2 regions of the Vreelandella sp. ssv genome follow, and region 1 is predicted to be linked to the other one. Evidence: predicted binding sites of a transcription regulator. Region 1 holds the regulator's gene; the other holds the start of a gene.
What was found. Region 1 encodes sigma-54, which starts transcription at its own class of promoters, with help from an activator protein. Its sites were predicted from a motif close to TGGCACNNNNNTTGCTNT; they were not measured.
Positions count from the first base shown of each region.

Region 1 (4,515 bases):
AACGGTGTTGTCCGCCAGTACAGCCAATCGCGATAGTCATGTAGCTGCGCTGACTATCTTGGTAAGCGGGCAACCAACGTTCAAGCCAAGCCTGAATATCGTTACTCATGGCATCTACGATGGGGTAACCGCTCAAGAAGGCCACTATGTTGGCGTCACGGCCTGTAAATTGGCGTAGCGTTGGATCCCAATAAGGATTGGGTAAGCAACGCACGTCGAAAACCAAGTCAGCATCCAGCGGCACGCCACGTTTATAACCGAAGGATTCAAGGGTTAGTGTTAACTTATCGCGATGCTGATGGGCTACTTGGTCGGTAATGCGGCGGCGCAAATCGTGTACCGAAAGCCGTGAAGTGTCGATCAATAAATCGGCCAGGTCGCGGATATCGTGCAGCGTTTCTTCTTCTTTATTAATTGCTTCTTCTAGCGTCATTTCGCTATCGCGAGTTAACGGATGGCGCCGCCTTGTAGCCGAATAACGCTCAAGCAGTATGCGTGCATCGGTAGTCAGGTAGATGACTTGAAAATCAATTTTACGCTGGCGCAACTCCGCTAATAACGACGGTAGTCGCTCTAAGGCACCCGGCAAGTTGCGGGCATCAATACTGACTGCCAAATGAGCGCGTTCACCCTGATCGCGTATTTCGTCCACCAATGCTCCCAGCAGCATGGCGGGGAGGTTATCAATCGCATAGTAGCCAAGATCTTCAAGCGCTTGTAAGGCGATAGATTTACCTGACCCAGAGCGGCCGCTAATGATCACAAGTTGCATAGAGTCTCTCTTTGCTTTGATCAAGCTGCGTTGAGGGTGGTGAGCGAAAACTAGCCTGCCATATTCTACCGCATAGCAAGTTTAGGTTTTTAAGGCGTTGTTTGCTCACGAATTTTAGCAGTAAGCAACTCAAGTAGTTCGCGCTGGCTGGCTGCTTTACGCAGCTTCTGGCGCGTATCCGCATCGTTCATGATGGTGGCTACTTGGCCTAATAGAGAGAGGTGTGTGTCATCAGCCTCTTCTGGTACCAGCAACACAAACACCAGATCAACGGGGTCGCCGTCGATAGCGTCAAAATCAATTGCTTCTGAAAGCTTTAAAAAACCAGCAATGGGGGCCGAACAGTGAGGGCTACGCGCATGAGGAATAGCCACGCCATTTCCAATACCTGTACTGCCTAAGCGCTCGCGGCCGATTAAGCGGCTAAACACTTCTTGGCTGTCCAGGCTGGGGGTGTTTTGGGCAATAAAGGTGCTGAAAAACTCCAGCACCCTTTTTTTGCTGCCCCCGGGGACGTCGAAAAGGACGCGTTCCGGGGGGAGTATGGTTTCCAACGTCATTGAATTAACGCACGCCTGCGCCTTGGGCGCGAGCTTGTGCTTTTTCCTTATGTTTAACTAGTTGGCGATCAATTTTGTCCGCTAATGCGTCAATCGCGGCGTACATATCACTGTCTAAGGCTTCTGCATGTAAATCTGCACCTGCTGCATGCAGTGTACAGGCAGCCTGCTGGCGCTCTTTCTCCACAGATAAGGTGACTTGCACCGTGGTTATATTGTCGTAATGGCGCTCTACACGTTCAAGCTTTTCGTTGACATAGTCACGCAAGGCGTCAGTCAGATCTACGTGATGACCAGTGATATTTACTTGCATTGACGTTCTCCTTATCCATCGGACTGTACTTCGATTGTAACCCTTTTTGCCGCGTTGCAAAGCCCTTGTCGAGAGTTTCGCTGCAATGTGTACCGATCTTAACGCAAACGACGTCGTTCACTAGATGAGGGAATGCCCATGGCTTCACGATATTTTGCCACTGTACGGCGCGCTACCTGGATACCGCCCTCTTCTAAGAGTGTGACCAACCGGCTGTCCGAAAGGGGCTTGCCGGGCGGCTCCTCTTGAATCAACTTCTTGAGCCTAGCGCGGATCGCAGTGCTGGAGTGGCTGTCGCCATCCTGGCTGCTGACTTGGCTTGAGAAAAAGTATTTGAGTTCAAACACGCCGCGCGGTGTATGGATATATTTTTGCGTGGTGACCCGCGAAATAGTCGACTCGTGCATTTCCACGGCCTCCGCAATATCGGCTAAAATGAGCGGTTTCATGGCTTCTTCGCCATACTCTAAAAAGCCAATTTGACGGGTAATAATTTCACGACCAACGCGCAGCAGCGTGTCGTTGCGGCTGGAAAGGCTCTTAATAAGCCAGCGGGCTTCCTGTAAATGCTCTTTTAAAAACTGGTTGTCCTGGCTTTTGTCAGCGCGCTTTATCAAGCTCGCATAGTCAGGCTGGATGCGCAGCTTCGGCAATGCTTCTGGGTTGAGTTCCAAATGCCACCCTTCGTGATCATGGCGCACGATAAGGTCAGGCGTTACATAGTTATCGTCGGTATCGCCATAGGCGCTACCGGGACGTGGATCAAGGCTTCGAATGAGTAGGATGACATCCGCTAGCTGGTCATCATCAAGCCCCAGGCGACGTTTCAGCAGGCGCATATCATCTTTGCCTAGCGATTCAAGAAACTGGCGGACTAAGCGGCGAGCAGGAACCAGAAGAGATGTGTCATCGGGAAGGGCGGCCAGCTGCAGCATCAGACATTCGCGCAGGTCACGGGCGAATATCCCCGTTGGCTCGAACTGCTGCAGCTTAAGCAGGATCGTTTCCACTTCACGCTGGCTAAGTCCATCAATCCCCTGCGCGCGAAGCCCTTCACGAATGTCATTGAGCGGCTGGGTTAAATAGCCGTTAGCATCTAGCGCGTCGATTAAACTTTCCGCGATAAGCTGCTCTCGAGCGCCAAAATCGGTCATGGCGAGCTGCCAAAGCAGGTGCCCATGAAGGCTCTGTCCGGCCGCTTGGCGCTCAAAATCAGGGCCTTCACCACTGGTGCCGCTATAGCTACCCATGTCTTGGTAGGTATCAGACCAGTCACTATCTACCGATAGCTCGGTAGGAATGCTCTCTGACCACTCTTCCTCTTTGGGCTCGCTGACTGCCTGTTCGCCAAATTCATCCTCTTGCTCGAGCATGGGGTTGGCATCTAAGGCCTGTTGAATTTCTTGACGAAGGTCCAGCGTTGATAGCTGTAACAGGGCTATAGCCTGCTGCAACTGAGGTGTCATGGTCAGCTGGGTGCCGATACGCAGTTGAAGAGAAGCTTTCATGACCATCTGAGAACCACTCGTTAATCAGAATGCTCCACCCTAGTGCGAGTAGGTCCCAGGTGCAAGTGCAATAAGCATGCCATTGGTAGTAAAGTTGTTGTAGAGCACTAATTAGACGAGAAAAATAAGCTTAGAGACGGAAGTCAGCACCCAAATAAACGTCTCTTACTTTTTGATTGGTCAGGATCGAGTCAGGAGATCCGCTGGCGATGATCTGTCCATCTCCCACTATATAGGCGATATCACAGATATCGAGAGTGTCACGTACGTTGTGGTCGGTGATGAGCACGCCAATATGGCGCTGTTTTAGCGCCCGGATAATGGTTTTGATCTCACCTACCGAAATTGGATCAACACCAGCAAAGGGCTCATCCAGTAAAATAAAGGCGGGCTCGGTGGCTAACGAACGCGCAATTTCCACACGTCTACGCTCGCCACCCGAAAGGCTCATGCCGAGGTTGTCGCGTATATGGGTAATGTGAAAGTCTTCAAGTAGCGCCTCCAGGCGCTGCTCGCGTTCGCTGCGGCTGAGCTTTTTGCGAGTTTCGAGTATCGCCATAATATTATCGGCGACCGATAATTTACGAAAAATAGACGCCTCTTGTGGAAGGTAGCCGATACCCGCCGCAGCCCGTTCATGCATTGGGGCGCGAGTTAAATCCAGGTCGTCGATACTCACCTTGCCAGCATCGGATTTCACGAGCCCAACAATCATATAAAAGGAAGTGGTTTTGCCCGCGCCATTAGGGCCGAGCAATCCCACAATGCTGCCTTGGGAGATCTCTAAGTTGATGTCTTTAACCACTCGGCGGCGCTTGTAGCTTTTCGCCAAATGGTGGGCATAAAGGGTTCGAATCGAGGCGGTGTCTGCTGTTGCCACGGCTTGGCTCCCTATTGTTCCGGCTGAAGAGTCATGCGGATGCGCTGGGGCTCGCTACCGTCAACGTCAGAGCGCGCCTGAATCACTTCTCGATCGATAAAATACTCAAGGCGACCGCCGGTAAAGGTGTCGTTTTGTTGAATTAATTCAGCATGGTCGATCAGCTCAACGCGGCGTTCAGCGACGTGGTAAATAATGCGTCTCGCCCAGCCTTCCGTAGGACCTTCTTGCCCTTCGGCTTGATGGCGCAGATAGGCGCGCTCACCGGTGGAGGTTGCGCGCGAGAGTTCGCCTGCCTCATTACGTTCAATTTCTACCCGCTCGCCGCGTAATTGCATTTCGCCTTGGCGAATATTGACATCGCCGCTGTAGACAGCAGTACCGGCTCGCTGGTCAAGGTCTAAACGGTCGGCTTCAACTTCTATAGGGGCTTGGCTGTCTTGAGCCATGGCCGATAGCGGCACCGCGAGTGCGAAAAGGGC
Region 1 covers NZ_CM182545.1:1,520,809-1,525,323, forward strand. The annotation lists gene rapZ (RNase adapter RapZ) at 1-772, opposite strand, end outside; gene AC5TBW_RS06930 (PTS sugar transporter subunit IIA) at 862-1,332, opposite strand; gene hpf (ribosome hibernation-promoting factor, HPF/YfiA family) at 1,337-1,645, opposite strand; gene AC5TBW_RS06940 (RNA polymerase factor sigma-54) at 1,744-3,159, opposite strand; gene lptB (LPS export ABC transporter ATP-binding protein) at 3,284-4,033, opposite strand; gene lptA (lipopolysaccharide transport periplasmic protein LptA) at 4,045-4,515, opposite strand, start outside.

Region 2 (4,515 bases), 470 kb from region 1:
GCCAAACAGCAGCATCTTTTCAGTAATGGTGGTTTTACCAGCGTCAGGGTGCGAAATGATCGCAAAGGTGCGTCTAAGCCCCGCTTCTTGGGCTAACTGAGTCTCTTTCATTGTGCCTCTTTGAAAATATTTACTCCGCGACGCTTTCCAGTGATTGATTAGCGCGCGGTGAGCAATGACCATTGGGACAATTGTAACGCCTGGAGACTGCTTTTGTCGCGGCTGGCTTTATGAGTGACCAAGCCGTAAAGAGACCAAAAAAAACGCTGACCTGGTCAGCGTTTTTAATGAAACAAGCAATGAGAGGCAACTCCTAACCATTAGGCGTAGGTATTTACCTGAGTACCGACATTACCCTCTTTGGCTAAATCCGGCTGAGCGCCAGTGTCTGCAGAAGCCATTATTTCGGTCACTTGTTGTGCCTGGGTATCTAGCGCTTCTTTAAACACCTGCATTTGCGCTTGCTCGGGAGTTTGCGCTTGATTCATATAAAGCGATGCACTGACTGAACTGCTAATGCCTACATCCATATTTCCACCTCATGGTATGCAAATGTACTTACAAACTAGCAAAGCACTAGATCACGCGCAAAGATATCGTCCCTATGACTACTGCCAGCATCTACTACTATCGACCTAACTCACCTAATCATTAACGAGTATAGCGCCCATTTAAAACCTGTCAGCGCGAAATGGCTTCATATCAATCGCGGTTGGCTGCCCTTCCATCATATCCGCCAGCAAGTGGCCCGTTGCAGGACCAAGAGTAAACCCTTGATGCCCATGTCCAAAGGCAAGCCATAGGCCTGGGTGGCGTGGCGCTGGACCAATCACCGGCTTCATGTCAGGCAAGCAAGGCCGCGCGCCTTTCCAAGGCGTTTCATCGCGTCGATCACCGAGTGGAAACACGCTACGTGCTACTTTTTCAGCAGCCCCCAGCTGGTTCACATCGGCGGGAGCATCCAAGCGATCCAACTCAGCTCCGGTGGTTAAGCGAATGCCTGCATTCATTGGCGCCAGCAGATAGCCAACCTCTGCATCCATAACCCAGTAATTGAGTTTGGCCGGGGGCTGAGAAGCGTAGTGCATGTGATAGCCACGTTTAACAAAGGTCGGGAAGTGATAGCCGAGCTCTTTGAGCCAGCTACCCGCCCAGGGGCCCAGCGCCACAACAACTTCGTCGGCTTCAATCGTTTCAGCGGCTGTGCTGACCTGCCACCGGGTACCCACCTGCTGAACCGATTGAATATCCGCCTGCAGGATACGACCACCATCATTACTAAATGCTTGTGCATAAGCCGCTACCAGCGCGCCAGGATCGGCAACGGTCCAGGGATCAAGCCAGTGAATGGCGCCAATAATGGTATCGCTCAGCGAGGGCTCTTTTTCCGCAAGCGCCCCTCGATCTAATTGCTCGAACTGAACACCATAAAGACGCCGCGCCTCTTCGGCGTCTTGTAACCGAGCGGCCAGTTTTTCAGGGGTACGGTAGAGCTCAAGCCACCCCTGTTTACGCACCAAGTGCTCTGCGCCAGCGGCTTCAATCATTGGGCCGTGGGTTTTCAATGAGAGTTGAATCAACGAGGCGTATTCCGGCACGATTTTCTGGTAAGCCTTCGGTGCGGAGTTCAACCAATAACGCAATAGCGGTGAAGCGGCGTTGACCATACCGGCAGGACGATAGCGGATATCAACCCGACGGTTAGGTAAAACACTGAGTAGCGTTTTGACATCCCGAGGGAACGGGTAAGGCCTTACCGCCTCACGTTGAATAATGCCCGCATTGCCAAACGAGGTTTCCCGACCAGGCTGAAGGCGGTCCACTACGGTGACATCATGTCCGCGCTGGCGTAAATGCCAAGCAATACTGACACCCACCATGCCTGCTCCCAAAACTACCGTTTGACGCGCCATTTTGATGCACTCCGATTTGCCGATTTAGAACCACGATTGGTGATCAATAACTATTTGAAAAATATCACCAAACCAACCGCATTAATACAGTAGAAAACGCTATTTTGACTCTTGAAATAAGTCATTATTGCTGCCAAAAGGGCTAATGAGGATGACAACACTATTAGCGGCATAACTATTGCTTAGTTTCTATTAGGAAACCATAACAGCACTCGATTAGAGCTGTTGTAACGGTATCTTCCCCTTCCGCGCACCACCTATAAAGCACCAAAGAGAAGCGCACTTGCACCAAAAGATGCCAAGGACACCACCATGCCTGCGACACTAAATTTGAACAGCTCGCTGATCGATACACTCTGGGTACTCTGGGCGGCGGCCCTGGTATTTGTGATGCAAGCCGGCTTTCTTTGTTTAGAGGCAGGCACTACACGAACCAAGAATGCCATCAATGTCGCTATGAAAAACGTAGCGGACTTTGCCATTGCCGTCAGTGTTTTTTGGTTAGTGGGTTTTGGCATTATGTTTGGTGACTCCTACCACGGCTTGATTGGTACCTCGTTGCTCGGCTGGCAGCTTGACGCTTCCGGCAGTTGGGTAATTACGCTGTTTATTTTCCAGGCAATGTTTTGCGCCACCGCCGCCACCATTGTGTCTGGGGCGGTGGCGGAACGTATGCCCTTTCTGGCTTATACCTGGACAGCTTTATGGACTGCTCTAATTATCTACCCGGTATTTGGCCACTGGGCCTGGGGCGGACTTTTAGGCGGTGCGGAAGGCTGGCTAGGATCGTTTGGGTTTGTCGATTTTGCTGGCTCGACGGTTGTTCATAGCGTGGGAGGCTGGATAGCGCTAGCAGCGGTACTCACTATCGGCCCACGCAATGGACGCTTCTCGCAAGGCAAGTCGCCCACCGCCTTTCCCTCAGGCAATCTGCCGCTCGCCATGTTGGGCGCTCTGTTTATGATACTTGGCTGGTTCGGCTTTAACGGCGGCAGCACACTGGCGGTGACTGATCAAATACCCAGCATTTTGGCCAATACTGTTCTCGGCGCCGTGGGCGGGATACTATCGGGCATGTTGATGGGATTTCGTACGCGACGCTACGCCGATGTGATGTACGCCATTAATGGCGCCATTGCAGGACTGGTCGCCGTCACTGCCAGCGCTCACGTCATTTCGCTACAGGCCGCCTTTGGATTAGGTGCGGTTAGTGGTGTCCTCATGGTGTTGACCAGCGAATGGTTACTAAGAAAGCACATTGATGATGCCGTTAGTGCTATCCCCTCCCATCTAGTATCGGGCATTTGGGGCACACTGGCTTTACCCTGGGTGGCCGACTTAACGCTTATGGACAGCGGCTTGTCCCGGCCCACTCAGTTTGGCATTCAGCTACTTGGCGTTATCGTTTGCGGTGTTTGGAGCTTTGGCAGCGCATGGCTGCTATTTCGAATCACCCGGCGCTTTCTGCCGTTACGCGTCTCGCCTGAAGCAGAAAAAATGGGCCTCAATTTAGCCGAGCATGGCGCCAACAACGAGCTGCACCAACTACTCGAACATATGCGGCAACACGAACAACAGGGGGATATGCGCCAACGCATAGAGGCCGACCCGTTTACCGAAGTAGGTGAAATAGCCGCCAGCTACAACCGGGTAACGGCGGCCCTGGAAACAGCCGTTGGGCATACCCGTGTGATGATACGCAACCTACGCGATGGTGTGATTACCTGGCAGGCTGATGGGGCTCTAACCAGTCTGAACCCTGGAGCAGAGCAGCTTTTCAATGTCAAAGCAGCAAACCTTATTGGTCAACCCGTCTCACATCTATTGCCTGGCTTTACGCTAACCCCCGGCGCGCGCCATGAAATTAAACGACGCTGCGATGATAAGCGTATTCGCTATTTGGAAGTTCAGGTTAGCGAAGGTGCTAGCGGCTCTGCATCAGAGCGCTCTGGCATGGTGCGCGACATTACCGAGCGCAGACAGCTTCAAGAGCAGTTAAACAGAGAGCGAGATCTTGCTCGTACTACGCTGGCTTCCATAGGTGATGGCGTTATTACCTGTGATGCCAGCGGCAACGTCACCTTTCTCAACACAGAAGCGCAACGCTTAACCGGCTGGACACTCGAAGAAGCAATGGATAAACCCATTCATTTGGTATATCCATTACTCGAGGAAGCCACTGGCGAGCTACTCAGCAACCCAGCCCGGCAAGTGCTAACGCAATTAACTTCTGTTCACTCCACCGAGCATTGCCTACTGGTACAACGTGACCAGTCGCATACCCCCATCCAACATAGTGCCTCACCCATACGTTCTCGTAGTGGTATCACTCTTGGGGCAGTCGTTGTCTTTCAAGATGTAAGCCTCACTCGCCAACTGACAGAACAGCTGAGTTACCAAGTAAGCCACGATAATCTAACCGACTTACTTAATCGGCGTGCGTTTGAATCAGCGCTCACCGCGCTGCTGAATCGCGATGATGGCCAACACATTCTCTGCTATCTCGATCTTGATCAGTTCAAGATAGTTAACGATACCTGCGGCCATCTAGCGGGCGACGAACTGTTACGGCAAGTGTCATTAAAGCTGAAATCCCATGTGC
Region 2 covers NZ_CM182545.1:1,991,745-1,996,259, reverse strand. The annotation lists gene AC5TBW_RS09160 (peptide chain release factor 3) at 1-111, opposite strand, end outside; gene AC5TBW_RS09155 (putative motility protein) at 321-530, opposite strand; gene AC5TBW_RS09150 (NAD(P)/FAD-dependent oxidoreductase) at 672-1,913, opposite strand; gene amt (ammonium transporter) at 2,226-4,515, shown strand, end outside.
Region 2: amt (ammonium transporter) is a predicted target of sigma-54. The motif match lies at 2,081-2,098, and genes of this name have one in related genera.